3 regions of the Brevibacillus ruminantium genome follow, and region 1 is predicted to be linked to each of the others. Evidence: a T-box and tRNA genes for the amino acid it is inferred to sense, from the RefSeq annotation. Region 1 holds a T-box; the other regions hold tRNA genes.
What was found. The T-box of region 1 lies ahead of trpS (tryptophan--tRNA ligase). A T-box ahead of a tRNA ligase gene usually reads a tRNA of that ligase, here a tRNA-Trp.

Region 1 (9,794 bases):
TGCGCAGTCAATGCCCAGGCTGGATGGCCTCCCAGAGCGTGCACGTTGATCCCCGCTTTGCTGGCGGCTCTGAGAAAAGAGCGATAGTGGCTGAACGGCTTTTGTCTGTCGATGTGCAGATAGATGGTATTGATCCCGTTTTCCCGGGCAAATTGCAGAATCTCCTGTTGCTGGGTGGCGCTCATTTCGGCCTGCCAAATCCACGTCGCTTTTATGGTTTTCTCCGGAGAGGAAAAGCCGACAAGAATTCCTGCAGTCATACAGAGAAGCGTGAACAAGAATCGAGAGAGCTTCATTTTTTTGTTCCTCCATCAAAAAGTTGCGTATCCAGGCTTGTCCGACTTGTCTTGATAGGGGTGACGCCAAATTTTTTTCATCGTAGTACAGGTAGGCGATCCCTCACAAGCTCAGAAAAGCCTAGTTTCTTGTGAAAAAACACCCAACGTGATGAGAGAGGCAAAAAAACAGGGCCAACCCTCCCAGATGACGCCAGTGTCCTGCTGCGGCGCATCGGAAAAGAGGGCTAGCCCTGTGTAAAGAGAAGAGATATTTCGTTTTATGAAACCAAAAATGGGCTGATCAGCATGGTCGATTAGAGGCGGGCCATGCCCATCGCTGTTTCCACTTTGTGCAGCATTTCTCCCGCCACCTTGTTAGCCTTTTCAGCTCCGGCGGAGAGGATCTCATCCAGCTCGGGGGAGGAGAACAGCTCGTGAAAACGGTCCTGAATCGGTTTCAGCGTATCCACGACCACCTCGGCCAGATCGCTTTTGAAGGCGCCATAGCCTTTTCCTTCGTACATGGCCTCCAGCTCGGCAATGGTTTTGCCGGAGCAGAGAGAGTAGATGGTCAACAGGTTGGAAATCGCCGGTTTGTTTTCCTTGTCGAAGCGAATGGCATTGTCAGAGTCCGTTTGCGCCCGCTTCACCTTTTTCACGATCGTATCCGGATCATCCAGCATGGAGATGAAGCCTCCCTGGTTCGGGTCCGATTTGCTCATTTTTTTCGTGCCATCCTGCAGGGACATAATGCGCGCGCCCACTTCGGCGACGCGGACATCCGGGATGGTAAAGATTTCGCCGTACCGGTGGTTAAAGCGGGTTGCCAGATCGCGGGTCAGCTCCAGATGCTGCTTCTGATCCTCGCCGACCGGGACAAAATCGGTGTTGTACAGCAGGATGTCGGCCGCCATGAGCGGCGGGTAAGCCAACAGACCGCCAGGAACAGATTCGCCGCGTCCCGAGGATTTGTCTTTAAATTGGGTCATGCGCTCCAGCTCCCCGACGTATGAGGTGCAGAGCATGATCCAGCCGAGCTTGGCGTGGGCCGGGACTTCCGACTGGATAAACAGGGTTACCTTTTCAGGATCAAGCCCGACGGCCAAATAGAGCGCAGCCAATCGGCGGATGTTCTCCTTGAGCACAGCCGGTTCTTGCGGCACCGTGATCGCATGCTGATCGACAATGCAATAAAAACAGTTGAATTCATCCTGGAGCGGAACGAAATGCTTCATTGCTCCCAGATAGTTGCCCAGGGTGAGAATGCCGCTGGGCTGAATGCCGGAAAAAATGGTTTTCATAACTACATCGCTCTCCTTTCCAAATTGACAACGAAAATAAAAAAGGTCCACTCGTCCAAATAGGGACGAATGAACCGTGGTGCCACCCTTGTTATTCCACTACTGCCGTCACGGGCAGAGATAGAATCGCTCTCGTTTCCGCAAGTAAATCTACGGAAAGTCCTTTTGTAACGTGAGGACATGCACGCCAGGGCCTACTGCCGCACAGGGCGGGTTCGGGCTGGGGCTCGGAAGGCCATTCAACATCCATTTGACACTGATTTGCACCAACCATCAGCTCTCTGGGGTCTCCTGCGATGTTTACTCTTCTTCGTCAACGCCGTATTGTCATCCTTTGAAAAGTTATTTTACTCCCAACCGGAAAAGAAATCAACTGGTGATTGACAGAATGTTCCTGCCGGTATACAACCGAAAGTACAAAGGCGTTTTGTCGAGGGAGAAATTGAGGTAGAATTCTCTTCTATATGGAAATTTTCGTCTGGTAAAAGGAAAATCCTACAGTAACCAATGAAGCCGCAAAAACAGAAGCATATACGAAGCAAGTGCAAAGCAGGCGCTGATGCAGAAGTGGAATTGGAAACCGAAGAATTACCGCATGAAAGCATGAAAGAGGGAGCCTATTTGAAGCTGCGTTTGGGTTTATTGGGAGCGGATGATACGCTGGAGCTCATCCGTTCCGTTGTCTGCCACTATCCAGAAATTGAGCCGCTTCCCATCGTCTATCACGACGAGGAAGAGATTGTGAAGCTGTTGGAGCCGCATGTCGACGAAGCCCATATGTGGCTGTTTTCCGGCCAGGTACCGTATGCGATGGCGAAGGAATGGGGAAAAATCCAGAAGCCGATGGCCTATATCCCGCATACCGGTGCCAGCCTCTACCGGACTCTGCTGCATATCGTTCATGAGGAACAGCTCAAGATCAGCGAGCTTAGTTTTGATACGATCCCGCTGGAGGAGTTTGCCCAGATGCTGGAAGAGTCGGGGATAGCGAAGACTGCCATCTGGCTGAAATCATATGAGGGCGCGATTCGGGCAAGCGAGCTGGCTGACTTCCATGAACAGCTTTGGCGTGAGGGGAAGACGAGAGCGGCTGTTACCTGTCTGCGGACGGCAGAGCTGGAGTGCAAGCGCAGAGGCGTCCCTGTTTACCGCGTGCTACCGACGCGCGCCGGAATCGAATCCATCCTGAGCATGCTGCTGCGCACACATGAAATGCTCCTTTTCAAAGATTCGCAAATCGCCGTCCAGTTGATCGAGCTGGATTCGTTGACGGGAATGACTTCGGAAACGTTTTCTACAGATGAGCTGTATCAGCTGGAACAGGAGTCGACTGAAAGGCTGCAGCGCTATGCTAAACAAATACAGGGATCGTTGAAGACGACAGGACCGGGCCGTTATGTGATCTATACCACGCGTGGGATTTTGGGGGATTTCACAAAGGGCTTCACGACTGCTCCCCATTTCTCTGAACTGCTTGGCATCAAAGACGAGCTGGTCATCTCCGGCATCGGCATCGGCAAAACGGCCTATGAAGCGGAAATTCACGCCGGAACCGCTCTCTTGCATGCCAAAAGAAGCGGGCCAGGTGCCTGGATGGTCTTTTTTGATGACAAGCAGATTGCCGGGCCGCTTGGAAAAAGCGAGCAGATCACCTTCAGCGGCGCGTCTGATCAGTTGCAGGAGGTCAGCCGTCTGACATCCCTCAGTGTTCAAACTCTGAGCAAGCTGCAATCGATTTTGAAAAAGCGCGGCTCTTCGGAAATCAATGCCCATGAACTGGCGATGCATATGCAAATCCTGCCGCGCAGCGCCCGCCGTATTCTGATCGAACTGGAGTCGAAAGGGATCGCTCGGGTCGTCGGGGAAGACAATCCTCACCCGCGAGGCAGGCCGCGCAAGGTGTACCGGATCACGCTGTGAAAAAGACGAGGGGGGAAACAATGTGGGGAGAATGATGGATAGGAAACAATGGTATCGGTTACTCGGTTATTTTGGGTATTCGCTATTCTTTGGCTTCGTCTTACTGCTCTTGTTGGAAGTGCAAGGGATACTGAAAGAACAAGTGGGAATGACCTACCGGCCTTTGCCCCTTATTATGTTTTCATCGCTCATGCCGATTGCTCTCGGTATCCTGGCAGCGATTCCGGGATTTGTCCGTGTGTACAGGATGGCAGGGAAATGGGCCTATGACTGGATTCGCTGTCTGGCCATTGGCCTGCCTGCCTTTGTCGGTGCTTTTTATCTCGTGTTCTATTTTTCTGGTTCGCTCGGGGAGTTTTTGCCATTCAAAGAAGTGTTCTTGAAATCGGGGACTTTCTTAACACAGCTCAGTGGATTTATTCTAGGCTACACCTTGCTTCATTCTGTGGGAAAGAAGGAAAACGGTTCATAGGCACGCTAAGTGCGAGAGCAAGAGTATTTTTATAGATGGGCAAGGACCGCTGTTGACATCGCCATAAAAATGGCGTATTTTTTTCTTAGATAGTTAGATAATTGTCTAAATGTCTAAAAGAAGGGTTTTCAAAAAGGTCGTGATTTTTGTGAATGAGACGTTTAAAGCACTGGCTGACCCGACGCGACGCCAGATCATCCGGCTGTTGAAAGAAAAAGACATGACAGCGGGAGAGATCGCCGATCATTTTTCGATGACAAAGCCAAGCATCTCTCATCATTTGAACTCGTTAAAACAAGCGAAGCTGATTCTCGATGAGCGCCAGGGACAACATATCGTTTATTCGCTAAATACGACAGTCGTCCAGGATGTTATGGGCTGGTTTTTGGAAATCATGACTGAGAAAAAGCCTGGGAAGGAGTGAACATATGAATCGAATCATTGCATTAGTGATCTTGCTCGTACCGACTATACTGGGTATCTATGTGTACGACGATCTTCCAGAACAGTTGGCCATCCACTTCGGACCGAGTGGAGAACCTGACGGCTTTCAAAGCAAAGGGTCGTTTCTGGTCGTGTATTCGCTATTAGGCATCGCGATTGTAGGGGGACTTGAGTTCTTTCGCTTTATCGATCCGAAGAAGCAAAACTATGAGAAGTTTCTCAGAGCCTTCTCGATCATGCGCATCCTCATTGCGCTGATCTTGAGCGTCACTTTCTGCTTCCTACTGGTGTTCAATCTGGGGATCGAAACGATTGGTCCAGGCGTTTTTGCCAAGCTGCTGGTCGGCACGATGTGGGTGCTCATCGGCAATTACCTGCCTCAAGTACGAGATAACTACTTTATTGGGATACGCACACCGTGGACGCTGGCCAGTGAAGAAGTGTGGCGAAAAACACACCGCTTCTCGGGGCCGCTTTGGGTGATTGCCGGAATCGTGATGATCCTGATGGTCTTGGTCCCGATTACCCGGTCATCGACGTGGCCGATGTTTATCGTCCTGGGAATATCCGTCATCGTACCTACGATTTACTCCTATATCGTTTTTCGGAATATAGGGAGGACGAATCATGGAGCATAACCATGAGAACAAGAAAGGGCCAGCATTTGGAAAGTCCTATTTGATCCTTTTTGCTGCAGGTCTGGCCGGAATCATTGCGCTGGTTCCCATCTCTGTCAAACAGCTTCAAAATCTTCCCGGGTTGCCTGTGATGCCCTTTGGCATGCTCATCGTATTATCCATGCTGCAGCCGTTGATCCTTTTGGTGATTGCACTCGCTTTTGGCACCTGGATGGCTCCACGGGCCGGGCTTACCTCCCTGCTCATGAACAGAGCGACGCGAGGTGAGCCGATTTGGAGCCGCCTTCGTCCGCAATTGACTGCAGCCATCCTCGCGGGTATCGTGGCAGCTGTTCTCCTGCCTTTGCTCGATGCACTCTTTCAGCCCTGGCTGCCGGCCAGCCTGTCTCAAGAGGCGCCTCCCAGAGATCTCGTCTTCACCGTCAGTGCCATGCTGTATGGGGGGATTACAGAAGAATTGCTGCTGCGCTGGGGGATGATGTCTGTTTTGGCCTGGGTGGGCTGGCGTCTGTTCCAGCGGCACGAGGAGCGCCCGGGACGTTCGGTCATGGTGATCGCGATTCTGATTAGCGCCGTTCTGTTCGGCATTGGTCATCTGGGAGCTGTCGCGGTCCTGGCACCGCTCACGCCGGTTCTCATTCTCCGTACCATCCTGTTGAACGCCGTCGGGGGAATTATATTCGGCTGGCTGTTCTGGAAGCGCAGCCTGGAAGCGGCGATGATCGCCCATGCTACCGCCCATGTGGTCATGACGCTGATCGCTCAGATCCTCATCCTGTTTGTTTGATCTGCCTTTGCATTTTATCGTCAAGCCACACTTCTGCAAGGGAGACCGATTTAATTGATAGCAGATTCAGCCGGGAGCGCACCCGGCTGTTTTTTCATGTTTGATCTTTTCAAAATAACCCGACTATTATACAATTTGGGCACAACCGTAAATCAACCGTTAATCCATAGAAGAAACCAAATGACAGGGGAAGTTGAGGTGAAAACGTATGATCAATCCAGATAGGCTCTGGGAGCGGTTAATGCGTTTGGGAGAAATCGGAAAACAGGAGTCGGGTGGTATTACGAGGCTCTCTTTTACACCCGAGGAGAGAGCGGCGAAGGATCTCGTTCGCAGCTTTATGCTGGAGGCGGGGCTTTCGGTAAGAGAAGACGCAGTCGGCAATCTGATTGGACGGTGGGAGGGGCGCAATCCGGAAGCGCCTGTCGTGCTTGTCGGATCACATATCGACTCGGTTTTTAACGGGGGCAATTTTGACGGTCCGCTTGGCGTCATGGCCGGAGTGGAGATCCTGCACGCGATGCAGGAACAGAACATCGTGACAGAACATCCGATCGAAGTGATCGCCTTTACCGACGAAGAAGGAACACGCTTCAGCTACGGCATGATCGGCAGCCGCGGCATTGCCGGCATTCTGGAACGAAGCGAGCTGGTGCACTCTGACAAAGACGGGATATCGATCGAAGAGGCGATGCGGCAAAATGGTTTGGACCCGGATGCGATCGGCGAGGCGGCACGGCCGAAGGGAAGTGTCAAAGCCTATGTAGAACTGCATATCGAGCAGGGAAAGGTCCTGGAGAGCCGCAATCTCTCTGTAGGGGTCGTCAACGGAGTAGCTGGTCCGCTGTGGATGAAATTTATCCTCGAAGGGGAAGCGGGACACGCTGGCGCGACACCGATGACACTTCGCCGCGATCCTTTGGCAGCAGCGGCGGAAATCATGCTGGCCATCGAGCAGGAGGCAGGGCAAACGGACGCGGCGGTCGGCACGGTCGGACAGATGCAGGTATTCCCCGGTGGAGTCAATATCATTCCGGGCCGCGTAGAGTTTTCCCTCGATCTGCGTGATGTGGATCAGTCGATTCTCGATCGTGTGGAAGCCCAGATTGTCAGCCGGGCTGAGCACATCTGTGAAAAGCGGGGCATTGCCCTCAAGGTAGAGCTGCTGCAGCGCATTCCGCCTGTTATCTGCTCCGAGGAAATTCAGCAGGCAGCAAGAAACGCCTGTGAATCGCTTGGCTTTGAACCTTTTACCATGCCGAGCGGCGCTGGACATGACTGCATGCAGTTGACCGGACTTTGCCCGGTCGGAATGATTTTTGCGCGTTCACAAAAGGGCATTAGCCACAATCCTGCTGAATATACCACAAAAGAAGACTGTGCAGACGGAGCCAACGTTCTGTACAAAACAGTTCTCTCCCTGGCCGTGGAAGCATAGCCGGACCAGGCAGGGATCATATCGTTTCAACGGACATTACTCATCGGAAACAGGAGGGGTTCGAGGATGACGACGACAGCCACACTCAATCTGGAGGCAGAACAGATCAAAGAGCAGGTCATTGCTTGGAGACGCTATTTGCATCAGTATCCGGAGCTGTCCTTTCACGAGGAGAAAACGGCACAATTTGTCTATGACACATTGGTCTCTTTTGGAAATCTGGAGGTACGAAGACCGACCAAAACCAGTGTGGTAGCCAGGCTGATCGGGCCGGAGCCAGGAAAGGTTTTGGCGATGCGTGCCGATATGGACGCGTTGCCGATTACCGAAGAAAATGATTTCGAATTCGCTTCGAAAAATCCCGGCGTGATGCACGCATGCGGACATGATGGACATACGGCCGTGCTGCTGGGCGCAGCCAAAATTCTCTCTGGCATGAAAGATCGGATCAAAGGAGAGGTCCGCTTTCTGTTTCAGCATGCGGAGGAGATTTACCCGGGCGGAGCAGAAGAAATGGTGCAGGCAGGTGTGATGGACGGGGTTGACCTGGTCATCGGAGCGCATCTCTGGTCGACATTGGACTACGGAAAAGTAGGGATTTGTCCCGGTCCGATGATGGCCGCACCCGATGCCTTCAGCATCACCGTAACAGGCAAAGGGGGACACGCTGCACTGCCGCATCAGACGATAGACAGCATTGCCATCGCGGCACAGGTCGTCACGAATCTGCAGCACGTCGTCTCTCGCAACACCGATCCGCTGGATAATCTGGTTGTCTCCGTCACGAAATTTATCGGCGGGACGGCTTACAACGTCATCCCCGGCTCCGTCAGCATTCTCGGAACCGTTCGCAGCTTTGACCAGAAGCTGCGCGAATCGACAGCAGCTCTGATGGAGCGCGTCGTCAAGGGAATTACGGAAGCGCACGGGGCCAGCTACGAATTTGAATACTCCTATGGCTATCGTCCGGTGATCAATGACCAGGAAGTGACCCAACTGATGGAAAGTGTCGTCGTGGAAACGTTGGGACAGGATTGGGTTGATCATATGAAGCCGAATATGGGCGGTGAGGATTTTTCTGCCTTCCAGCAAAAAGCGCCAGGCTGCTTCTTTTATGTGGGAGCTGGCAACAAGGAAAAGGGAATCGTCCATCCGCATCACCATCCGTTGTTTACCGTGGATGAGGATGCACTTGAAGTGGGCGTGAAAATGTTTGTCAACGCTGCACGCAAGGTCGTCATGAAACCAGAAGCATAACAGGCACCAAACCAAATCGGCAGCACAGGGTTGTTCCGTCGGAGGGAGTTCCTCCGGCCGGGGCGGCCCCTTTTTTTGTTTACGGGCACCAGGGGAATTCTCTTTTCAATTCAAGTAAATTCTTTTTCAATTAAAATAAATTCCTTTTCAATTAAAGCGAAACAACCGATGCCAAAACGACGTTTTCCGTTGAGCGTCTTTAAGCCGAGCAAGCTCCTGCTTGGTCGAAATGATGTCACTCATCGCTTTGGTCAATCTCCGGTCCCGTTCTTTCAGACTGTTGCGGATAAACGTGCCCTGCTGCTCAATTTGTTCCATCAGAGACATCTGTACGGCCTCCTGATGCTGCACGTGTTTGGCCAGGGCTTGAAGCTTTTCTTCCAGGTGATCGACGTGGGAGCTGGTTCGCAGCGCCAGGGCGGCAGCGTTTTCGGCAAGGGCAGGATTGCTGGCGGGAGCGTTGTTTGCGGGTAGAACAGGGGCCAGACTGAGCGAGGCAGCGGATTCTTTTCGAGCATGCTGGTGGGAAGATTGATTGGCAACGGTAAGGGCGGCGTCTTCAAGCGGCATCATTTGCTCTTTGGTCAAATGAAAAAACCTGCGCATCGCAATCACGTCAGCGGGCCTGTACTCACGCCTGTTTTGAGCATCGCGCTGAAACCAGTACCCCTGCTGCTCCAAGAGCATGCTCCATTTTCGGAGTGTACTGGCTCCAATGCCCAGCATTTCGGCTACATCCCGTCCGGAGTAGGTTTTTTCCTTGGCGACCAATTCAATGACGTTTTTCAAAGGCGATCCCTCCGTTCCTGCGAAAGTTTTCTGAACGTTACGACTGATATATGATAGTCTTTTCGATGAGTGGAGAAAAATTCCTGTGGCCAACCGTGCGACAAATTCTATCAGCGTTCGTTGTAAAAGGAGAGAAAGAGTCAAATAATGGACCAAGGTCCGCTTTGGTTGAACTACTTTGCATGCACATAGAATACAGATAAAAGAGGGTTTAACCATGGCATTCCGCGATCAAGCACAAAAGCTGTTGGGGGAGCCTCATTTTCTCAGGCTGCCTTTGATCGGCAGCCTTACACAGTGTTTGACAATGGAAAAGCGTCGCAAAAAAACCTTGCCAGTTCATCAGTGGGGATGGATAATAATAGAAAAATACTCATTATTCCTACGTGTTAGATCGGGAAAGAGGAGGCGCTCATGCGTATTATCGATCTGTCTCAGGTGTTTGAACCAGGAATGCCGCAGTATCCAGG
Region 2 (9,794 bases), 1.5 Mb from region 1:
AGCGTCAGTTACAGACCAGAAAGCCGCCTTCGCCACTGGTGTTCCTCCACATCTCTACGCATTTCACCGCTACACGTGGAATACCGCTTTCCTCTTCTGCACTCAAGCTACACAGTTTCCGATGCGAACCGGGGTTGAGCCCCGGGCTTTAACACCAGACTTACATAGCCGCCTGCGCGCGCTTTACGCCCAATAATTCCGGACAACGCTTGCCACCTACGTATTACCGCGGCTGCTGGCACGTAGTTAGCCGTGGCTTCCTCGTCAGGTACCGTCAAGGTACCGCCCTGTTCGAACGGTACTTATTCGTCCCTGACAACAGAACTTTACAATCCGAAGACCTTCATCGTTCACGCGGCGTTGCTCCATCAGACTTTCGTCCATTGTGGAAAATTCCCTACTGCTGCCTCCCGTAGGAGTCTGGGCCGTGTCTCAGTCCCAGTGTGGCCGGTCACCCTCTCAGGTCGGCTACGCATCGTCGCCTTGGTAGGCCGTTACCCCACCAACTAGCTAATGCGCCGCAGGCCCATCTGCAAGTGATAGCTTGCGCCATCTTTCCATTCCCTCTCATGCGAGAGAGAATCCTATCCGGTATTAGCATGAGTTTCCCCATGTTATCCCGAGCTTACAGGCAGGTTGCCTACGTGTTACTCACCCGTCCGCCGCTAGCCCCCGAAGGGACTCGCTCGACTTGCATGTATTAGGCACGCCGCCAGCGTTCGTCCTGAGCCAGGATCAAACTCTCCAATAAAGTTGAGTTGATTCATTAGCTTCAAAACATTTTGCTAGGCTTGTGATTTACTCACTATTAAAACGCTTCGCTGTTCAGTTTTCAAAGAGCATTTCTTTTCAACCATTCCGGTATATCATGTTGCGTTTTAAAAGTCAACAGCTTTTTTAGTGCTTGTAAACTTTTTTAATGCAACCTGTCATGGCCTTCAGCCCGACTACTTTGAGTCAGGAATTTCATCGTAACATTTCGCAGCGGACAAGTCAACCTTTTTTTGCTGCCTGTTCACTTGTTACTTTTTGAAGAGTCCCTTATTTGAAAGGGTCCATTAAGGACAGAAATTCATTCTAACAAACTCGTTAACTACAGTCAAATGAATTTGTTGGAAATTTGGTGCGGTCGGCGAGACTCGAACTCGCACGGGTCGCCCCGCCACCCCCTCAAGATGGTGTGTCTGCCAATTCCACCACGACCGCAAATCATAATGGCGAGCCTACCAGGACTCGAACCTGGGCACCTGGTTCCGGAGACCAGTGCTCTATCCTCTGAGCTATAGGCTCAAATTCATGGGGCGATCGATGGGACTTGAACCCACGAGTGCCGGAGCCACAATCCGGTGCGTTAACCCCTTCGCCACGACCGCCATATAAATGAGAGTTATTCAGTTCGTCTGGCAGGGGCAGTAGGAATCGAACCCACACCAAAGGTTTTGGAGACCTTCGTTCTACCTTTAAACTATGCCCCTATGGTAGCGGTGGAGGGGCTCGAACCCCCGACCTTTCGGGTATGAACCGAACGCTCTAGCCAGCTGAGCTACGCCGCCACAAATCAAGCTATAGAAAGTAATGGCGGAGGGAGAGGGATTCGAACCCCCGTGGGCTTGCACCCTAACGGTTTTCAAGACCGCCCCGTTATGACCACTTCGGTATCCCTCCGCAATAGAAAACAGGCTTTTTGTAAGCCCATTAGATATAAATGGAGCGGGTGATGGGAATCGAACCCACGCGACCAGCTTGGAAGGCTGGAGTTCTACCATTGAACTACACCCGCAAATATGGTGCCGGTAGAGGGACTTGAACCCCCACGGTTTCCCTCACGATTTTGAGTCGCGCGCGTCTGCCAATTCCGCCATACCGGCATCTATGAAATTACATGGTCGGGAAGACAGGATTCGAACCTGCGACCCCTTGGTCCCAAGCCAAGTACTCTACCAAGCTGAGCTACTTCCCGATACTATCTTTTTTGTAGTGCGGCCCCGAATACTATTCGGTCTACACTATTACGCTTCACTTTACTTTTGGGGTAAAGTGGCGTGCCCTGAGAGATTCGAACTCCCGACCTTTTGATTCGTAGTCAAACGCTCTATCCAGCTGAGCTAAGGGCACATAATGGATAAGGTGTCTGTCCCCGAGGGTGAACCCGGAACGGGTGAGAGACTGAATAACTTCAATGGAGCGGACGACGGGTCTCGAACCCGCGACCTTCGCCTTGGCAAGGCGACGCTCTACCAATTGAGCTACGTCCGCATGCTGTTTCATATATTTCCCTGAAAAGGTGTGCCTTTATACTGCAAAGCTTTCTCTTTGCCTTTTGAGGTAATATGGTGCGGTCGAGAGGACTTGAACCTCCACGGTGTTGCCACCACTAGAACCTGAATCTAGCGCGTCTGCCAATTCCGCCACGACCGCATATTCCCTTTAAAAAACTGGTGAGCCATGAAGGACTCGAACCTTCGACCCTCTGATTAAAAGTCAGATGCTCTACCAACTGAGCTAATGGCTCATACAACTGGTGGGGAGAGACGGATTCGAACCGCCGAACCCAGAGGGAGCAGATTTACAGTCTGCCGCGTTTAGCCACTTCGCTATCTCCCCAGTCATATGGTGGTGCCGGCGATAGGACTTGAACCCACAACCCCCTGATTACAAGTCAGGTGCTCTACCAATTGAGCTACACCGGCGTATTTTTTTTGAAAAGGTGGCTCGGGACGGAATCGAACCGCCGACACGAGGATTTTCAGTCCTCTGCTCTACCGACTGAGCTACCGAGCCAAGCTATTGGGTGCCATCGACCCCTGCGTCATCAAGGGTGAGAGGCCCATGACTTCTTTAGAAATGGCGGAGCTGACGGGACTCGAACCCGCGACCTCCGGTGTGACAGACCGGCGTGAACTCCAACTTCACCACAGCTCCATGTTTCGATAAAAAAATCGTTTGCACCCGACGGGTACTCTGATTCTACCTGGGCCAAGATATAATATCAAGTAATATCAAGGCTGTTCAGCAGAAAATTTGGTTGCGGGAGCAGGATTTGAACCTGCGACCTTCGGGTTATGAGCCCGACGAGCTGCCAGACTGCTCCATCCCGCGACGATATAATACTCTGCTTCCTGGTCTTTCTTCGAGGGTGAACCGTTACGTGAGATCCCGTATCGAAAGCTGCGAAGAAAGAATGGTGGAGGCTGACGGGATCGAACCGCCGACCCTCTGCTTGTAAGGCAGATGCTCTCCCAGCTGAGCTAAGCCTCCAAATACCCCTCAACAGTTGTTTTGGGGCCCCCGCAAAGTGCCTAATGTTGCTACAAGGCGTTCACTTTGCTTTGCGGGGTAGTATGGTGACCCATAGGGGATTCGAACCCCTGTATGACAGCGTGAAAGGCTGCTGTGTTAAACCGCTTCACCAACGGGCCATATCTATGGCGGATGGAGTGGGATTTGAACCCACGAGACGAGTCATCCCCGTCTACACGATTTCCAATCGTGCTCCTTCGGCCGCTCGGACATCCATCCATCTTGAGAATCCGGAAAAGGCGGGCGAATCATCTAGCCAGCCGTTAACCCCTCACGGAATTCCTATACTAGCATGGTTTCCGTTAAAAATCAATAGTTTTTTTCAATCACTCTTAAAGTTTTTTCAATCGAACTTAAAGAATGTAGTTGGCGTAAACGAATTCGACAAAGTGTAGTATAGCGATTTTAGGCTCCTGAATCAAGAAGGAAAATCAAAAAAATATAAGAAAGATTCATCACCATAACCCGTGCTAGACATTGAAAAAACGCAGATGTTCCTCTATCGTGGGAGTTGTCGAGACAACCACTGAAAAGGAGGAAATCTGCGTTGTGCCTTGATTTTAGCACAGACTTTGTCAGACTTCCATCATTCCATCTCACTCATTGGGAAAAAACAACGGAAACGGATTGGATCGCTGTTCTGGAACCGAATTCTGCTTGTTATCTTTGTCCGATCTGTCTCCGAGCCAGTACCAACCATGCCCGTCCTGGACGGCGTATTCTTCGTCATCGTTTCGTTCCTTCTTGGGGGACCGTCTGGGTATCCGTTCCCGTGTATCGCCAGCGCTGTGCGAGTTGTGGGCTTACATGGACAGTGGAATGGAACGGTATCCCGCCTCGAGGATTGGTCACCTCTGCTTTTCAAGAGATGGCGGTGGATATGTGCCGCGGCCGGGATTTGCTCTCGGTTGCCAAGCAATTGAGTGTGGCCTACTCGACACTCGAACGCTGGTACTACCAACTGGCCCCCCAACGCCTTGCTCAACCAAAAGAACATGAAGCTCCTGAAGTGGTCTGTCTGGATGAGTTTGCGTTGCAAAAAGGACATAAGTACGGCGTGAACCTCATGGATGCTCAAACCGGTCATATCTGGCAAGTCACAGAAGGACGTTCACGTGAACAGGTACGAAACGCCCTGCAGCAATGGCCCTTTCGTAAGGCTCCCCATGTAGTTGTCACGGATTTGGCTCCAGGAATGGCTGAAACAGTACGCCAAGTCTGGAAGCATACCCTTGTGGTAGCAGATAAATTTCACGTGATCCAGCTTTTCTCGAAAGCGTTGGAAGCTACCCGAAAACGCACTCATGCTCGTGGAACACATCGTCGGGGCAGACATGAGCAACGCCTGCTCCATACGATCCCTGACAAGCTGAAGCCCGAAGAGCTTCAGGAACTGAAGAATTGGTTAGCAGAAGATCCACACCTCAAACGACTCTACTTTGCGCTTCAAGACATAAGAACCGTGTATGCCGTTCAAACCCAAGAGGCAGGCGAGGAAGCACTTCAGAAATGGATTGACGACCATCTCTATTCTCCGACTCCTGCGGTTCGTTCCATTGCCAAAACGATTGTCCAGTGGCGAGAGCCCATTCAGAATTATTTCTCCTTTCGGGTAACGAATGCCAAGATTGAAGGGACACACAACAAAGTGAAGGTGATCAAACGAAGAGCCTACGGCTACCGCAATCTAGAGAGATTCAAGATTCGCATTAGACTGGAGTGTAAACCGGCTACATAACTACGAAAAACTGCGATAGAGGGAGATCAAGCACGTTTTACGGTGAAGAGCTATAAGAAATACGGATTGATTCTGCAAACAAGCTTTGTCAAATATTGAGTAGGAGGATCACAAAATGAACGCAACCCATGAAATGAAAGCCTTGCTTTTCGAAGAACTGGACTTGATTGTGCGAACCACTGCCGGATTGGTCCGTCGCATTCCATCCGATCAATGGGAGTACAGGCCCATTGAACAAATGAGAACCTTGAGAGAGCTGGTCGAGCATCTGGTCGCGGTTCCCTCCGTTGATCTTTTGATCCTTCAGGAAAAAACGGAAGCAGACATACGCCAACTGGAGGCAAAAATCGCTGAACTTCCGGATCAGGAAGCCTTGATCGAACAGATGGTGACCGGCACGAACGATCTAAAGGCGTACATGGAAGGATTGTCAGACGAGGATTTTCTGCAAAAGAAAACAAAACCATTTTACCTGGAACACGGAACGGTTCAGGCAAAATGGTTGATCGAGATTGTCACCCACGCGCAGCATCATCGCGCGCAATTGTTTACGTATCTTAAACAGCTCGGTCACGAAGTAAACATGTTTGATCTGTATTAACCTGCGTTTACTTGATATTTTGAAACCACTCGGCAGCTGCCTCAGCCTCGGTCATTGTTAATTGATGTCCGCGCTGTTCCCAGTGCACCTCTACCTGTGCACCTGCAGAAGCCAAAAGTATTTTCAGCTCATCTGTCTCTTGGGGCGAACAAATCGGATCATTCGCTCCGGCTCCGATAAACACGGCCAAACGGGACATGTTCGGAAGCTCCTTGTTTCGGAGAGGCACCATCGGATGATGCAAGATGGCGGCTCGAAATACATTTTCATAATGGAAGAGCAGACTCCCGATGATGTTTGCGCCATTTGAATAGCCGACCGCAACCAGATTGTTTTTGTCCAGCTGGTACTTCTCCACGCAATCATCCAAAAAATCTTTTAACTCCTTCGTCCTTTCCACCAAATCCACTTCATCAAAGACACCTTCCGCAAGCCGGCGGAAGAAACGGGGCATTCCGTTCTCCAGCACATTTCCCCGTACGCTCAAAACAGAGGAGCCAGGGGAAATCAGTTCAGCAAGCGGCAACAAATCCTGCTCCGTTCCTCCCGTGCCATGAAAGAGAACCAAAGTGGGAGCACTGGCATCCTCGCCCTTTTTAAACAAGTGGATCATGGTTTTTTCACCTCGGGTACGCGAACTTGGATAGGAGCCAGGTTGCGCTCGATCTGGCTGCGATACGGCTCATACCATTCGGGCAGCATCAGCTTTTCTCCCAACGCGTTCAGTTCCTCATCGAGTCCAAAGCCCGGCGGATCTGTAGCGATTTCAAACAGGATACCGCCGCTTTCCCGGAAATAAATCGAATTAAAATACTGCCGCGGTTGAACGGGCGTCGGGTGATACCCGCGATTTTGGAGTTGATCTAACCACTCAAGCTGCTCAGCGTCATCTTTTGTTCTCCAGGCGATGTGATGGACTGTCCCCGTTCCCTCGGTTCCAAACGGTACAGGGTCTTTTCGCAAATCTATGATATTCCCCAGATCGGCGGGCGTTTTGAACCGGATAAACCCGTCTTGCTCAGCCACTTTTTCCATACCTAGCGAGCCAGTCAGCAGGTTTTCCGTTTTCACCGGTGCACCGCTGTACAGAACGGCACCTCCAAAGCCTTTAATGGCTTCGTCTCTTGGAATACCTGCGAAGGACCAGGTACTTTTCGCCCCCGCTTCCCGTTCCACGATCTCCAGTTGCAGGCCGTCATGGTCTTCAAAAGACAGATAGGTCTCTGAAAAACGGGTGGTTTGCGTAAAGGGAATTCCATACGATGTCAGACGATCGCTCCAGAACGTCAAAGAACCTGGCGGGACGGCATATGTCGTAATGCCGACCTGTCCGCCTCCGACTTTCCCTTTTTGTCCTTGAGGCCACGGGAAAAAGGTGATGATCGTTCCCGGCTGGCCCAGCTCGTCTCCGAAATACAGGTGATACACATCGGGCTGATCGAAATTAACGGTCTTTTTAACCAATCTCAGCCCGAGAATGCCTGCGTAAAAATCTACGTTCTGCTGCGCATCCCCGACAAAAGCGGTAATGTGATGAATTCCTGCCGTTTGCAGCTTCATGAGCACTCACTCCTTATTATTACGATGTCCTTCGTCTGCGTTCAAAATGTACGTCCCTTTATCTGCTTGGGCGATCTTGTTTCGAAATCAAGTATCTTTAATTTGAGATAATTGTATCGACTGTGATTTCTTTTGTCAACACGAATCCGTTTTTCCACCGTTCTCTTTTCCATAGTCAATCCCGTAGAGGATCATTCTGCTGCCCACATTGGTCAAATTCGTTCTGGTCACAAAATAAAGAAAGGCGAAGCAATAACCAGCCGTTACTGTCGCCTTTTCCTTTCTTCTCTATTATTTCAGACCGTTTTTCACCCATTGGGCTACGGTCGCTGTGCGCTTCGCTTGATGTTTGACCGCGTTTTGGACATCTTCCACCAGGTTTCCGTTTTGGTCAACGGTGACGCTGGTGCCGTACGGGTTGCCGCCAGCTCCGAAGATTGCCGGGTCTGTATAGCCTGGCGCAGCAATGATCGCTCCCCAGTGATACATGGTTGTGTAGAGTTGAAGAATCGTCTGCTCTTGCCCGCCATGCGGGTTTTGTGCGGAAGTCATGGCACTCACCACTTTATTGGCCAGCTTGCCATGGAACCACAAGCCGCCTGTGGTATCCAGAAATTGCTTTACCTGTCCAGGAACATTGCCAAATCGGGTAGGAATGCTGAAAATAATTGCATCTGCCCACTCCAGATCCCCAAGCGTTACTTCGGGAACATCTTTGGTCGCTTCCACGTGAGCCTTCCACGCCGGGTTTGAATCAATGGCAGCCTGCGGCGCAAGCTCAGGAACTTTTACGACTTTTACTTCCGCTCCAGCTTCCCGGGCCCCTTCGGCAGCCCACTGGGCCAGTTGGTAGTTGGTACCGGTGGAGCTGTAATAAATGACGGCAAGATTTACGTTTGACATTTTTCAATCTCCTTTTTTCGTGTAGTACCAAACAAAAAACCAAAAGCGCAATAAGCCAGCAATTCCTGATGGTTTTCCTGTTTTTGTTCGTTCGTTGCCTAGTCGGGAATCATTATTTCCTCATAGAATTTTTTTAAACCCTCGGCTTTGTTTGCCCCTCCTGCAACCCGAGTTCCAAAAAAGGAAAATAACTTACCTTATGTTAGTATATTACATTTATACGATTTCCTTTGTCAAGCCACTAACATTCGTATAGTTAAATAAATAACAAAAAAAGAGATCAGCCTGACTGGCTAATCCCTTGATTTTTATGTATGGCGGAGAGAGTGGGATTCGAACCCACGCACGCCTCACGACGCCTAACGCATTTCGAGTGCGTCCCCTTATGACCACTTGGGTATCTCTCCATATTTTCATTCGAAACAAAAATAAATATAGCAGATGTTTTCTCCTTTCGCAAGAGTAAATCCTTGGCACCCCTTGATTTGCGTTGTTGCTTGGGCCAATATAAGAAAAGCACATCTGAATTATGAAGAGAAACGGGGAATTCGCATGAAGCGAGAACGTTTAGATAAGGTATTGGCCAATATGGGCTTCGGTACCCGCAAGGAAGTAAAGGCACTAGTGAAACAAAAGCAGGTTGTCGTAGACGGTGTCGTCGCTACTGATCCGGGCATGCACGTCATCCCGGAGGAGCAGGAGATCACCGTAGACGGCGAGCCGATCAACTTCAAACGCTGGCTCTATATCATGCTGAACAAGCCGCCTGGCGTCGTCTCCGCTACCGAAGACAATCTGCATGAGACGGTCGTTGATCTCTTGCCGTACGAATGGGCGATTAAGGTTTTCCCCGTCGGCCGCCTGGATATTGATACCGAAGGTCTGCTGCTGTTAACCAACGATGGCCAGCTCTCCCACAACCTGCTCTCTCCTAAAAAGAAAGTGGACAAGGAGTATTTTGCCCGCATCAAGGGACGTGTGACTGAGAGACACGTCGAGGAGTTCGCCTGCGGGGTGGAGCTGGAGGATTTTACGACCCTCCCGGCCAAACTGGAGATTCTCTCCTCCGGTGAAATCTCCGAAATCCGCGTGACGATTATGGAAGGAAAGTTCCATCAGGTAAAACGGATGTTCGCTGCTTTTGACCTGGAAGTGATCTACCTGCAGCGCATTCGGATCGGTCCGATTCATCTGGATGGCTCACTCAACCCAGGTGAATACCGGGAACTGACCGAGGAAGAAATGGAATTCCTGCAAGGCTACACAATCGAGTAGGAGGGGGTGGCTAACCCCCGTCCTCTCACACCACCGTACGTACCGTTCGGTATACGGCGGTTCACCAAGCTTGACGAATGTCAAAATATCGCTGTGTTAAGCTTTTGAGCCCTTGTTGTTGCCAGTAGGCAATGCCGAGGGCTTTGTGTATATGCGGAGTCTTTGTAGTACGCCATGCCCCCTTGCGGGTGTTTGCAATTTCAATTGCTTTTGTGTGAGATATACCAAGAGAACGGAGTTCTCGATATCTGGTTCTCACTCGTTTCCACTGCGTCCACAAGCAAAGACGGAGCCTACGCCTTGTCCATTCCTCAATGGATTGTAAGATTCCCTTTGCGTCTGCAAGGGCAAAATATCCAATCCAACCCATGAGATACTGGTTTAACCTTTCAACCCGTTCCTCAAGCGAGATACTCC
Region 3 (9,794 bases), 260 kb from region 1:
GCTGGTGCACCAGTTGTCACGCCAGTGGCACAGCTGGGTAGCTATGTGCGGAAGGGATAAGCGCTGAAAGCATCTAAGCGTGAAGCCCCCTCCAAGATGAGACTTCCCACAGCGCAAGCTGGTAAGACCCCTCATAGACGATGAGGTTGATAGGTTCGGTGTGGAAGCGCGGCAACGTGTGGAGCTGACGAATACTAATCGGTCGAGGACTTATCCACAAAACCCTTTAGCAATCATGTATATCCAGTTTTGAAGGTGCGAAACCGCACAAATGCTGTGCCAGTGCCGACGTTGAACAAGAACGTTGGCGATTTTGGTCAGCGCCCCTTCCTGAATATTCCTCGGTAGCTCAGTTGGTAGAGCAATCGGCTGTTAACCGATCGGTCGGGGGTTCGAGTCCCTCCCGAGGAGCCATGTGGATGGATGTCCGAGAGGCCGAAGGAGCACGATTGGAAATCGTGTAGACGGGGATGACTCGTCTCGTGGGTTCAAATCCCACTCCATCCGCCATATTTGGCCCGTTGGTGAAGCGGTTTAACACAGCAGCCTTTCACGCTGTCATACAGGGGTTCGAATCCCCTACGGGTCACCATACTACCCCACAAAGTGAAGTGAATGCTTTGTAGCAGCACCGGGTACTTTGCAGGGACCCTAAAACGAATGTTGAGGGGTATCTGGAGGCTTAGCTCAGCTGGGAGAGCATCTGCCTTACAAGCAGAGGGTCGGCGGTTCGATCCCGTCAGCCTCCACCACTCTTTCTTCGAAGCTTTCGACACGGGATCTCACCGTACCGGTTCACCCTCGAAGAAAGACCAGGAAGTAGAATATCATATCGTCGCGGGATGGAGCAGTCTGGCAGCTCGTCGGGCTCATAACCCGAAGGTCGCAGGTTCAAATCCTGCTCCCGCAACCAAATCATCTACTTGAACAATGTCGAGTTACTGCTTGATCGAATAAGATGGAATTGCCCTTAGGCGCAACTAAATATGGAGCTGTGGTGAAGTTGGAGTTCACGCCGGTCTGTCACACCGGAGGTCGCGGGTTCGAGTCCCGTCAGCTCCGCCATTTCAAAGAAGTCATGGGCCTCTCACCCGTAAACGGGTTCACCCTTGCAGAAGACTCATGAAGAATTGCTCGGGTACTGCAGATCTGGCTCGCCAAGAAGGTTTTCGAGGTAGAATCGCCAGTGGAAGCGAGTCCCGTCAGCTCCGCCATTTCACAAAGAAGTAGCGGGTTCTACTCCTTTTCTTATTTTTTGAAATGTGGCTCGGTAGCTCAGTCGGTAGAGCAGAGGACTGAAAATCCTCGTGTCGGCGGTTCGATTCCGTCCCGAGCCACCATAGAGGGGCATAGTTTAAAGGTAGAACGAAGGTCTCCAAAACCTTTGGTGTGGGTTCGATTCCTACTGCCCCTGCCATATGTGGCGGTCGTGGCGAAGTGGTTAACGCATCGGATTGTGGCTCCGACACTCGTGGGTTCGATTCCCATCGATCGCCCCATTTCCAACCTATCCTTGGGGCATAGCCAAGCGGTAAGGCAACGGACTTTGACTCCGTCATGCCTAGGTTCGAATCCTAGTGCCCCAGCCATTTTGCGGACGTAGCTCAATTGGTAGAGCGTCGCCTTGCCAAGGCGAAGGTCGCGGGTTCGAGACCCGTCGTCCGCTCCATTGAAATTAATCAGTCTCTCACCCGTACCGGGTTCACCCTCGGGGACAGACAGAAAGCAACGCTTTCTCAACAACCAAATACGGAGGCATAGCCAAGTGGTAAGGCACGGGTCTGCAAAACCCTTACCCCCGGTTCAAATCCGGGTGCCTCCTCCAAAGCAATGAGCCGGTATGGCGGAATTGGCAGACGCGCGCGACTCAAAATCGTGAGGGAAACCGTGGGGGTTCAAGTCCCTCTACCGGCACCATAAGAAAAAGGAATCGATGAACGATTCCTTTTTTTATTTGTCTGTATTTGGTAACGAAAAGAATGACAAATGCGTCTACCCATTATAAGCAAAGCATGAATAGATTGGGGAGGACGAACTTGAAGAATGGGGTACCTAAACCAATAGCAAGGATCGATAGCAAAACAAAAGCGATACTGATTGTGGCTTGGCTAGCTCTTATCGTAACCGGATGTTCGCCGGTACTGCAAACAAAAGCGATGGGTAATCAGATTCAGGACGAGAGCAGAATAGTCACGGCAAACACATCTAAAGGGACGCAAACAGCTGTTAGCGGAATCTCTGAAATAACTAAGAGCTCAACGGGTCCAAACCGAACAACTGAATCAACCCAATCAACTAACACCAGTGCAGGAGATGGGGAAAAGAGCAGCCCATCAGCAATTCAAAAAGTGCCCCGGATGATTTCCAGTGGCGAAGTCTCCTTGCAGGGAAAAGCAGAAGAAAAAATAGTCACCATCCCGCTGAAAGTCATCGTCGCCGAATTTTATCTCGACTACATGGAACTGCCTGCCGAGTCACCGGTAAAGCCTTACCCTGTGCTGCCGCTTTCCATCCCTGCTGAGAGCCTGAATGAGATGGCAGCTTATTGGATGGATCTTATGCATGATCAAAGTGTATTTTTTATCGGTCCCCGTGATTGGGAATTGGAATCAGCAGGTGTCGGTGCCAACGGCTCCATCTCCATTTCTTTAAAAAACCCGCAGAACCCCGGGGAAAAACTGGAATACCGGGATAACGCCGGCGGTTGCCAGGGGTGTGCGATAGGGGATGTCGGAACCTACTTCCCAGAAAGGGAAAAATGGGCAGATGAGCTCGGATTCGCTCCGTTTAAAAAAATGGATTTTTCAAAGAGAGTCATGGTGGCTCCAACTACCGTCAGATACGATCTGGCTCCCTCTGCTGAGGGAATGATAAAATCAGGTGTCGCCCATTATCTCGATGACCAGGGAAGTATTCGTTTTCTCAAAATGGAAGTGACCCACCCCTCGGGCGATACCAAGGCGTTTGAGGCGCTGCTTCATTTATTTGCCCAGACAGCCGGAAAAGAATGGAATACGTACGTTGAACATCAAAAACAGGCTGAAGGAGAAGCGTTGAAGAAATGAGCACAGTAACCTTTCCTGCCTGGTTTTGGGCAATCTATTACTTGCTGTTGCTCGCTACTCTGGGAACAGCAATTGTTTGCCTTATACGGGGGAAGATCGTGATACCGTCTAGCCTCGCCGTTGTTTTTGCCATTACCGTTCCGATCGTCAGTCTGTTGAACAGCATAGGAAGGGCAGAGGGGCTGAACGAATTTGCGCATCTGTTCAGGCAAATCCAACACGGGGCGATTTGGTCCGTCTATGCTTCGATCGGTTACTTGTACATCCTGGTATGGTGGGCCTTCTTTATCATGAACAGCAAAAAGAAGGAGTAGGATACATTTCAACGGATGATTTCCGGGAAGGACTTATGATAAAATAGCAAAGTCATCACCGAGCTAATTCAATTCCGACTTTTGCAGATGCAAATCATGCAGACGCTAAGGCAATATGATGGAGTTTTTAGAACGCACGCTATCGATGGCGTGCTTTCTATTTTCCCAAAAAACATATATGGGGTATTTGCCTTTCGCGTTCACAAAAAGAAAAAGTCAGGAAAGAGAAAAGAGGTTGTCGAACAAAATGGGATATGGATTACAGGAGAAACCCCCATTTGGCATTACCATCTTGTCGGCCTTGCAGTGGATGATTGTCACCGTTTCCAGTAGTGTGGCAGTTCCGCTGGCGATTGGCGATATTTACGGGCTGACGCCGGACGAGATCGGTGTGTTGATGCAGCAAACCATGTTTTTCGTCGGGCTTGCTTCTTTTCTGCAAGTCTGGATCGGCCATCGTTATCCCATGATTGAGGGACCGGCTGGATTGTGGTGGGGAATTTTTATCATTCTTGCGCAAATTGGAACGAGTGTGGGGATTGCGCCTCGAGAAATCGGGCAATCATTTCAGCTGGGCTTGCTTTTGGCCGGGGCTATGTTTTTTCTGTTTGGTCTATTGGGCTGGATCGGAAAAATTCAACGCTGGTTTACCCCGCTTGTTTCCGGTACTTATATGGTGCTGCTCGCCGTCTCCTTGTGCAGCAGCCTCGTAACCGGGATGCTGGGGATCGGTTATCAACACGCCAAGCAGGTTGATCCGGGGATTGCCCTTGTTTCGGTCGTTATTGTGGCACTGGTACTGATCTTTTTACGGACCAAACGGTTGGCCAGCTTTGCTGTGTTGCTCGGCATGTCGGTAGGCTGGGCCTTGTTTGCAGTCTTGGGCTGGACCGAGCCGGTACGGCCAACCGAGCAGTTTATCGTGATGCCTACTCTGTTTTTCTGGGGGGCACCGAAATGGGACTGGGGTGTGGTCTTGACCAGTCTGTTGACAGGATTTGTGTTGCTGACCAATCTCGTAACCAGTATGAATGTAATGGGAAAAGCAACACAATCGCCTCCGACCGTGCAACAGTTCAACCGGGGCGGGGTATTTACCGGGGTCTCCCATATGCTGTCCGGTTTATCCGGCGTGGTCGGGATGATTCCTTTGTCGATTGCAGCAGCCGTGATCGAGACGACCAAAATGGCTGCGCGGCTGCCGTTTCTGCTGGCGATGGGAGGAATGATGATCATTGGTCTTTTGCCATCCGTCTCTCAATTCTTGGCGGCGTTGCCTACGCCTGTTGCCTATGCCGGCATGTTTATCACCTATACCCAGTTACTCGGATTCGGGTTGAAGGATATCGCTTCAGTCCAGCTCGATAGCCGCGCCATTACAGTGGCAGGAAGCTCTATTTTGGCGGGGATTGGCGTGATGTTTGTCCCCACATCTGCATGGCAGCAGCTTCCGTCACTCGCCAGCTTTTTGTTTGGGAATGGTTTGCTGCTCGGTGTCATGGTCTGCATGCTGCTTGAGCATGTGGCTTTTCGTCAAAAAGGGGATGCGAAAAAAGACGGCCAGTCAGTCTGACGAGCCGTCTTTTTCATACAGTTGCAAGCTGAACAAAATCCATGTAAAGTGGAGCGTAAACACGCTGGCAAAACAACCATTCAGCGGGCAGTAACGATGATGGAGGAACGAACCTCACCGCCGTTGATTTCTGTAAACATGCGGGCAGTCGATCCCAGGATTTCCTGTTGCTGCTCGGGCGTGAGCTGTTCATGAAAGAAAATCACTTGCATCAGAGAAGTGCTGCCTTCTTCCACAGGGGTGCGCTTGGAGTCGACGATCGGACTGCCAAAAGCGCCGAGTTCATCCGCAAGCACCAGTTTTCCCTCCATATGTACGTCCCGCCCGTTTAGTCCCTCATATACGTCGGAGGCTTGTCCCAGTCGACAAACGACATCGCCTTCCAGTTTTGCTTCGTCATAGATGCCATAAGGCAGTGCGTGAAGAACGGAAAGGAAATTGTTTACGTCGACAGCGCTGTTGATCCAGAAAAAGGGGTTGCCTTGAAGCAATCTGCGTAGCAATGCTTCCGAAGATGGGCGATAACGGGACGGATCGATACCCAGACGTTTAAAACCCGAACGCCACTGTGTCACGCCCTCGATCTCGTTGATGCGGGATAGCTCGTGCTCCAAACGAAGGGATTCCACGAACAAATTGATCCGCCCCTGAAGCATTTTGGGAGAGGGGCTCACAGTCACGTCCGTGTAGCGCAGCACTCCCAGAGCAAACGAGGGAAGGATTTCGGCCAGCTCCGGGGATATTCTTACCGTCATAGTAGGTCACTCCTTCTCGAGTATGTGAAAAAGTGTATTACCTTTTGACATACTCATCTGACATCATTTTTGGGTAGTATAACAAATTATTTTTGTGATCGCGACTATCCTTCGATACAATAAGAGTAGACAGGAGGGATTCCTTGATCATGCGTGAAGTAACGATCTATACCGACGGAGCATGCTCCGGCAATCCAGGCCCGGGTGGCTGGGGAGCTGTGCTGATGTACGGTGAACATAAAAAAGAAATGTCCGGCGCCGAAAGGGAAACCACCAACAACCGCATGGAGCTGAAGGCCGCGATTGAAGCATTATCTGTGCTGAAGGAGCCTTGCAAGGTAACATTGTACAGTGACAGCGCCTACCTGGTGAACTGTTTCCAACAGGGCTGGTACAAAGGCTGGCTGCGGAACGGATGGAAAAACAGCAAAAATCAACCGGTGGAAAATCAGGATCTGTGGAAAGAACTGCTCCGGCTGATGGAGATCCATACAGTTCAGTACGTAAAGGTGAAGGGCCATGCAGACAATGTATGGAACAACCGCTGTGACGAACTGGCGACGGGAGCGATCAAGACGCTGTGAATCACCAAGGCTATTGGGAGCAAACCAAGCAGGCCATCATCCGTTACGCAGAAGAAATAGGCATCGACAAGATCGGCTTCTCCAGTGCTGATCCCTTTCTCACGTTAAAACAACGTCTGCTCGAGCATCGCGAAAAAGGGTATGAATCCGGTTTTGAGGAGCCTGATTTGGACAAACGAACCGATCCTTCTCTCAGTTTGGAGGGGGCGCGTTCGCTGATCTCAATTGCCCTTGCTTATCCAGCGAAGCTCACAAATCCGCCGAAGTCAGAGCCAGGGGCTTATCGTGGAATCATGTGCAGGGCTGCGTGGGGGACGGATTATCACCACGTCCTCAGGGAGAAGCTGGACAAGCTGGCCAGCTTTATCCGCCAACTGGAGCCGCATGCACAGGTAGAGTCGATGGTCGATACGGGATCGTTGTCTGATCGGGCTGTGGCAGAAAGAGCAGGTTTGGGCTGGGTCGGGAAAAATTGTGCGCTAATTACTCCCGAGTTTGGCTCGTGGGTGTACCTGGGGGAGATGGTTACCAATCTTCCCTTGCCTCCAGATACACCGGTTGAAGAAGGCTGTGGAGATTGCAATATCTGTGTAGATGCGTGCCCCACAGGTGCTCTCGTCCAAGGCGGGCAGCTTGACTCACAGAAATGCGTAGCCTTTTTAACCCAGGTAAAAGACTTTATTCCCGAGCAGTATCGAGCCAAGATCGGCAATCGCCTGTATGGCTGTGATACGTGCCAGACGGTTTGTCCAAAAAATCGGGGTAAGCACTTCTCTCATCACGAGGAGTTCCAGCCTGACCCGGAAATCGCCAAACCACTCTTGCGGCCTCTGCTGACGATGAGCAATAAAGAGTTTAAACAAAAATTTGGACTTTCTTCTTCCTCCTGGAGAGGGAAAAAGCCGATCCAACGCAATGCCATTCTCGCGCTTGCCCATTTTCGTGACCGCTCAGCAGTTCCTGATCTGATCCAGCTCCTGGAGAACGATCCGCGTGAAGTCATCAGGGGAACAGCGGCGTGGGCGCTTGGCAAAATCGGAGGAAATGAAGCAAAGGACGCACTTCTTCAAGCATTGGAGAAGGAGGCATCTGGTGAGGTTCTCTCTGAAGTGAGAAGAGGATTGGAGCTGCTCGAAGAAAACAAACTCTCAAAAAGCAGCAATTAAAACGGGACAAGGAAACACAGTGCAGTGGGCAAATGCGGAACCTGCTTTGCCTGGTACCTGTTGGCACAACAAGTTGGTTGGGAGAGGAAAAAACGGGTAGGGAGGAATGCTTACGTGGGACAAGTGATTGGCTATACCACCATGAATTCACCGATTGGACCGTTACTGTTGGCTTCTACCAAAGAAGGCTTGTGCTATCTCGGCTTTGGAAATGAGGAGCAGGGCTTGCCCGATCTGCAGCGATGGGCGAGGAAGATGTTTCTGGGTGCTGTCGTCGAACAAAATGAGGTCATCAATCAACAAGCGCAAACCGAACTGGAGGAGTATTTTTCCGGAAAACGGACAAAATTTGATGTTCCTGTTGTTTTGTATGGGACCGCCTTTCAGAAGGCTGTTTGGAATGAATTGACGCGAATTCCCTTTGGAGAGACAAAATCGTATAAAGATATCGCCCAAGCAATCGGGCAAGCGAAAGCGGTACGGGCGATTGGCGGTGCAAATAACCGCAATCCGATTCCCGTAATCGTTCCTTGTCACCGGGTCATTGGCTCGAATGGTGCCCTGGTCGGTTATGGCGGCGGGCTCTCCATTAAAGAAAAACTGTTGGCCCTGGAAGGGGGAGGCACCGCTTCCTCTGTCCCGAAATCTGTGGAAGCTATCCGCCGTTAGGTGGGTAGCTTTTTTGCTGTCTTTTCCTTCTGAATCTGAGGAACTGGTCATATTTTATCAGCATGGGTAGTATTCCAGAATGTTGGGATATGGCAGGACATGCAGGGGGGAAGGAGGATGAATGAATGGTCGACAGGTACGATTACGATTCTACTGAATCGGTGAGCCACCTGGAATGGCAGCAATTTCTGAAGGATTACTTTGATGATGTGCACCGTTTTGTTGTTGATCAGGGCTATGAACGCATCTGGCCGTTTTGGAAGGAGGGGCGGGAGCAGAAGCCGCAGATTTGGGAGCAGTGGCAGCGATGGGAGGAACAGCTTCAGCAACGAGGAGCAACCACCCTGGCCGTTCGAGGATGGGCCAAACCTTTGTATTGGCTGGAGCAAAAAAGAGAAGTGCAAGTCTGTGTCGTTTGGCATTTGCAGTACTGGTATGACTTGAATGGAAAGAAAGGAATGGAGGAAGCGAAGAGACTCATGCGGGTTGTGTTGGCTCGCAAAGAGGACGGCTGGACGGTGGAAAGTATGGAGGAACAAGGGGGAGATGGTGGTGCTGCCTCGCCTATGCAGGATGAGCAGCCTCCGCAAGCAACAGCGGAAGCAGAAAAAGAAGGAGAAGAAGAGAGGCTTGTTTACCCTACTTTGATTGTGCATGGAGCGGGAGGGTATGATCCCGAACGGGCAATTGCCTATGCCGAACGCTATTGGAATACGGCCAATCCGGCCTACCCCCATTTCACGGATAATTGTACGAACTATATCTCACAATGCCTGCATGCGGGAGGAATCCCGATGCTTTTTTCAAAGGAAAAAGGCAGGGGCTGGTGGATGCGGGGGAACGGGACGGAAGCAAATTGGAGCTTTAGTTGGTCGGTTGCGCACAGCCTGTACCTGTTGTTGAAGTCAGGAGGCCCTCCGCTCCGTGCCGTGCAGGTATCTTCAGTCGAGGAATTGGAGCCTGGCGATATCATCTGCTATGATTTTAACGGGGACGGACGCTTTCAGCATAACACCATCGTCGTTGCCAAGGATGAGGGCCAGGTGCCGCTCGTGAACGCAAATACAACAAACAGCCGGATGCGTTATTGGGAGTATAGGGATTCTACCGCCTACACCCCCGACATTCGCTATGCGTTTTTCCGCATCCGGGGGACATAATTCTCCGGTGATTCAGGCCTTCTGTGAACTGCTCCCCACACAGCAACATTTTTTTATCAGTAAACTGTCTACTGTACGGGGAGCGTATCACCTTACGGGAGGCCTTTTTTATTTTGGAATCTCCATCAAGCACCTGAATCAATCTGACAAAGCATGTTCTTGCGGCATGCCTTCTTTTCTGACCTCTTGTCTTATCCATGAAAATAATAATAAGGAGGCCGCGACTGCTATTGCCACACCGATTGTCCCGAACCACGGGATGGATGACAAGGATACCTGATCCACGGCGAGCCCGCCGATTCCCGCCCCTGCTGCCATCGATAATTGCATTGTAGACTGGTTGAGCCCGAGCATGACTCCCGAGTAATTCGGCTCAATTCGGATCAAATTATATTGCTGTGTAGGACCGGACGACCATGCTGCAAATGACCATAATATAAGGACCCCGACAACGACGGCCCAAGAACTATTGAGAGCAACGGCAGCAGAAAGTAACAGGAAAGCCGCG

Region 2: it encodes a tRNA-Trp, which carries the amino acid that the T-box ahead of trpS (tryptophan--tRNA ligase) is inferred to sense. The anticodon was not compared.
Region 3: it encodes a tRNA-Trp, which carries the amino acid that the T-box ahead of trpS (tryptophan--tRNA ligase) is inferred to sense. The anticodon was not compared.

What each region holds. Positions count from the first base shown of each region.
Region 1 is NZ_CP098755.1:4,131,157-4,140,950, reverse strand. It holds gene NDK47_RS20425 (glycoside hydrolase family 18 protein) at 1-296, opposite strand, end outside; gene trpS (tryptophan--tRNA ligase) at 593-1,579, opposite strand; T-box leader at 1,638-1,905, opposite strand; gene NDK47_RS20415 (helix-turn-helix domain-containing protein) at 2,201-3,499, shown strand; gene NDK47_RS20410 (hypothetical protein) at 3,522-3,971, shown strand; gene NDK47_RS20405 (autorepressor SdpR family transcription factor) at 4,120-4,395, shown strand; gene NDK47_RS20400 (SdpI family protein) at 4,400-5,053, shown strand; gene NDK47_RS20395 (CPBP family intramembrane glutamic endopeptidase) at 5,043-5,840, shown strand; gene NDK47_RS20390 (Zn-dependent hydrolase) at 6,049-7,278, shown strand; gene NDK47_RS20385 (M20 family metallopeptidase) at 7,345-8,535, shown strand; gene NDK47_RS20380 (MerR family transcriptional regulator) at 8,683-9,324, opposite strand; gene NDK47_RS20375 (cyclase family protein) at 9,739-9,794, shown strand, end outside.
Region 2 is NZ_CP098755.1:52,808-62,601, reverse strand. It holds rRNA gene NDK47_RS00410 (16S ribosomal RNA) at 1-751, opposite strand, end outside; tRNA gene NDK47_RS00405 (tRNA-Leu) at 1,122-1,206, opposite strand; tRNA gene NDK47_RS00400 (tRNA-Arg) at 1,216-1,290, opposite strand; tRNA gene NDK47_RS00395 (tRNA-His) at 1,298-1,373, opposite strand; tRNA gene NDK47_RS00390 (tRNA-Trp) at 1,402-1,475, opposite strand; tRNA gene NDK47_RS00385 (tRNA-Met) at 1,477-1,553, opposite strand; tRNA gene NDK47_RS00380 (tRNA-Ser) at 1,577-1,665, opposite strand; tRNA gene NDK47_RS00375 (tRNA-Gly) at 1,707-1,780, opposite strand; tRNA gene NDK47_RS00370 (tRNA-Leu) at 1,786-1,868, opposite strand; tRNA gene NDK47_RS00365 (tRNA-Pro) at 1,884-1,960, opposite strand; tRNA gene NDK47_RS00360 (tRNA-Arg) at 2,039-2,115, opposite strand; tRNA gene NDK47_RS00355 (tRNA-Gly) at 2,181-2,256, opposite strand; tRNA gene NDK47_RS00350 (tRNA-Leu) at 2,332-2,418, opposite strand; tRNA gene NDK47_RS00345 (tRNA-Lys) at 2,437-2,512, opposite strand; tRNA gene NDK47_RS00340 (tRNA-Tyr) at 2,520-2,604, opposite strand; tRNA gene NDK47_RS00335 (tRNA-Thr) at 2,615-2,690, opposite strand; tRNA gene NDK47_RS00330 (tRNA-Phe) at 2,709-2,781, opposite strand; tRNA gene NDK47_RS00325 (tRNA-Asp) at 2,846-2,922, opposite strand; tRNA gene NDK47_RS00320 (tRNA-Met) at 3,023-3,099, opposite strand; tRNA gene NDK47_RS00315 (tRNA-Val) at 3,183-3,258, opposite strand; tRNA gene NDK47_RS00310 (tRNA-Glu) at 3,343-3,419, opposite strand; tRNA gene NDK47_RS00305 (tRNA-Ser) at 3,427-3,519, opposite strand; gene NDK47_RS00300 (ISL3 family transposase) at 3,848-5,038, shown strand; gene NDK47_RS00295 (DinB family protein) at 5,154-5,639, shown strand; gene NDK47_RS00290 (alpha/beta hydrolase) at 5,647-6,252, opposite strand; gene NDK47_RS00285 (ring-cleaving dioxygenase) at 6,249-7,199, opposite strand; gene wrbA (NAD(P)H:quinone oxidoreductase) at 7,491-8,102, opposite strand; tRNA gene NDK47_RS00275 (tRNA-Ser) at 8,418-8,509, opposite strand; gene NDK47_RS00270 (pseudouridine synthase) at 8,655-9,377, shown strand; gene ltrA (group II intron reverse transcriptase/maturase) at 9,439-9,794, opposite strand, start outside.
Region 3 is NZ_CP098755.1:4,394,133-4,403,926, reverse strand. It holds rRNA gene NDK47_RS21675 (23S ribosomal RNA) at 1-218, shown strand, start outside; tRNA gene NDK47_RS21670 (tRNA-Asn) at 339-414, shown strand; tRNA gene NDK47_RS21665 (tRNA-Ser) at 418-510, shown strand; tRNA gene NDK47_RS21660 (tRNA-Glu) at 516-592, shown strand; tRNA gene NDK47_RS21655 (tRNA-Val) at 677-752, shown strand; tRNA gene NDK47_RS21650 (tRNA-Met) at 837-913, shown strand; tRNA gene NDK47_RS21645 (tRNA-Asp) at 989-1,065, shown strand; tRNA gene NDK47_RS21640 (tRNA-Phe) at 1,265-1,340, shown strand; tRNA gene NDK47_RS21635 (tRNA-Trp) at 1,344-1,417, shown strand; tRNA gene NDK47_RS21630 (tRNA-His) at 1,424-1,499, shown strand; tRNA gene NDK47_RS21625 (tRNA-Gln) at 1,515-1,589, shown strand; tRNA gene NDK47_RS21620 (tRNA-Gly) at 1,594-1,669, shown strand; tRNA gene NDK47_RS21615 (tRNA-Cys) at 1,752-1,825, shown strand; tRNA gene NDK47_RS21610 (tRNA-Leu) at 1,835-1,917, shown strand; gene NDK47_RS21605 (DUF4850 domain-containing protein) at 2,037-3,065, shown strand; gene NDK47_RS21600 (hypothetical protein) at 3,062-3,379, shown strand; gene NDK47_RS21595 (purine/pyrimidine permease) at 3,627-4,952, shown strand; gene NDK47_RS21590 (B3/B4 domain-containing protein) at 5,033-5,707, opposite strand; gene rnhA (ribonuclease HI) at 5,857-6,291, shown strand; gene queG (tRNA epoxyqueuosine(34) reductase QueG) at 6,288-7,457, shown strand; gene NDK47_RS21575 (methylated-DNA--[protein]-cysteine S-methyltransferase) at 7,599-8,126, shown strand; gene NDK47_RS21570 (amidase domain-containing protein) at 8,252-9,286, shown strand; gene NDK47_RS21565 (MFS transporter) at 9,425-9,794, opposite strand, start outside.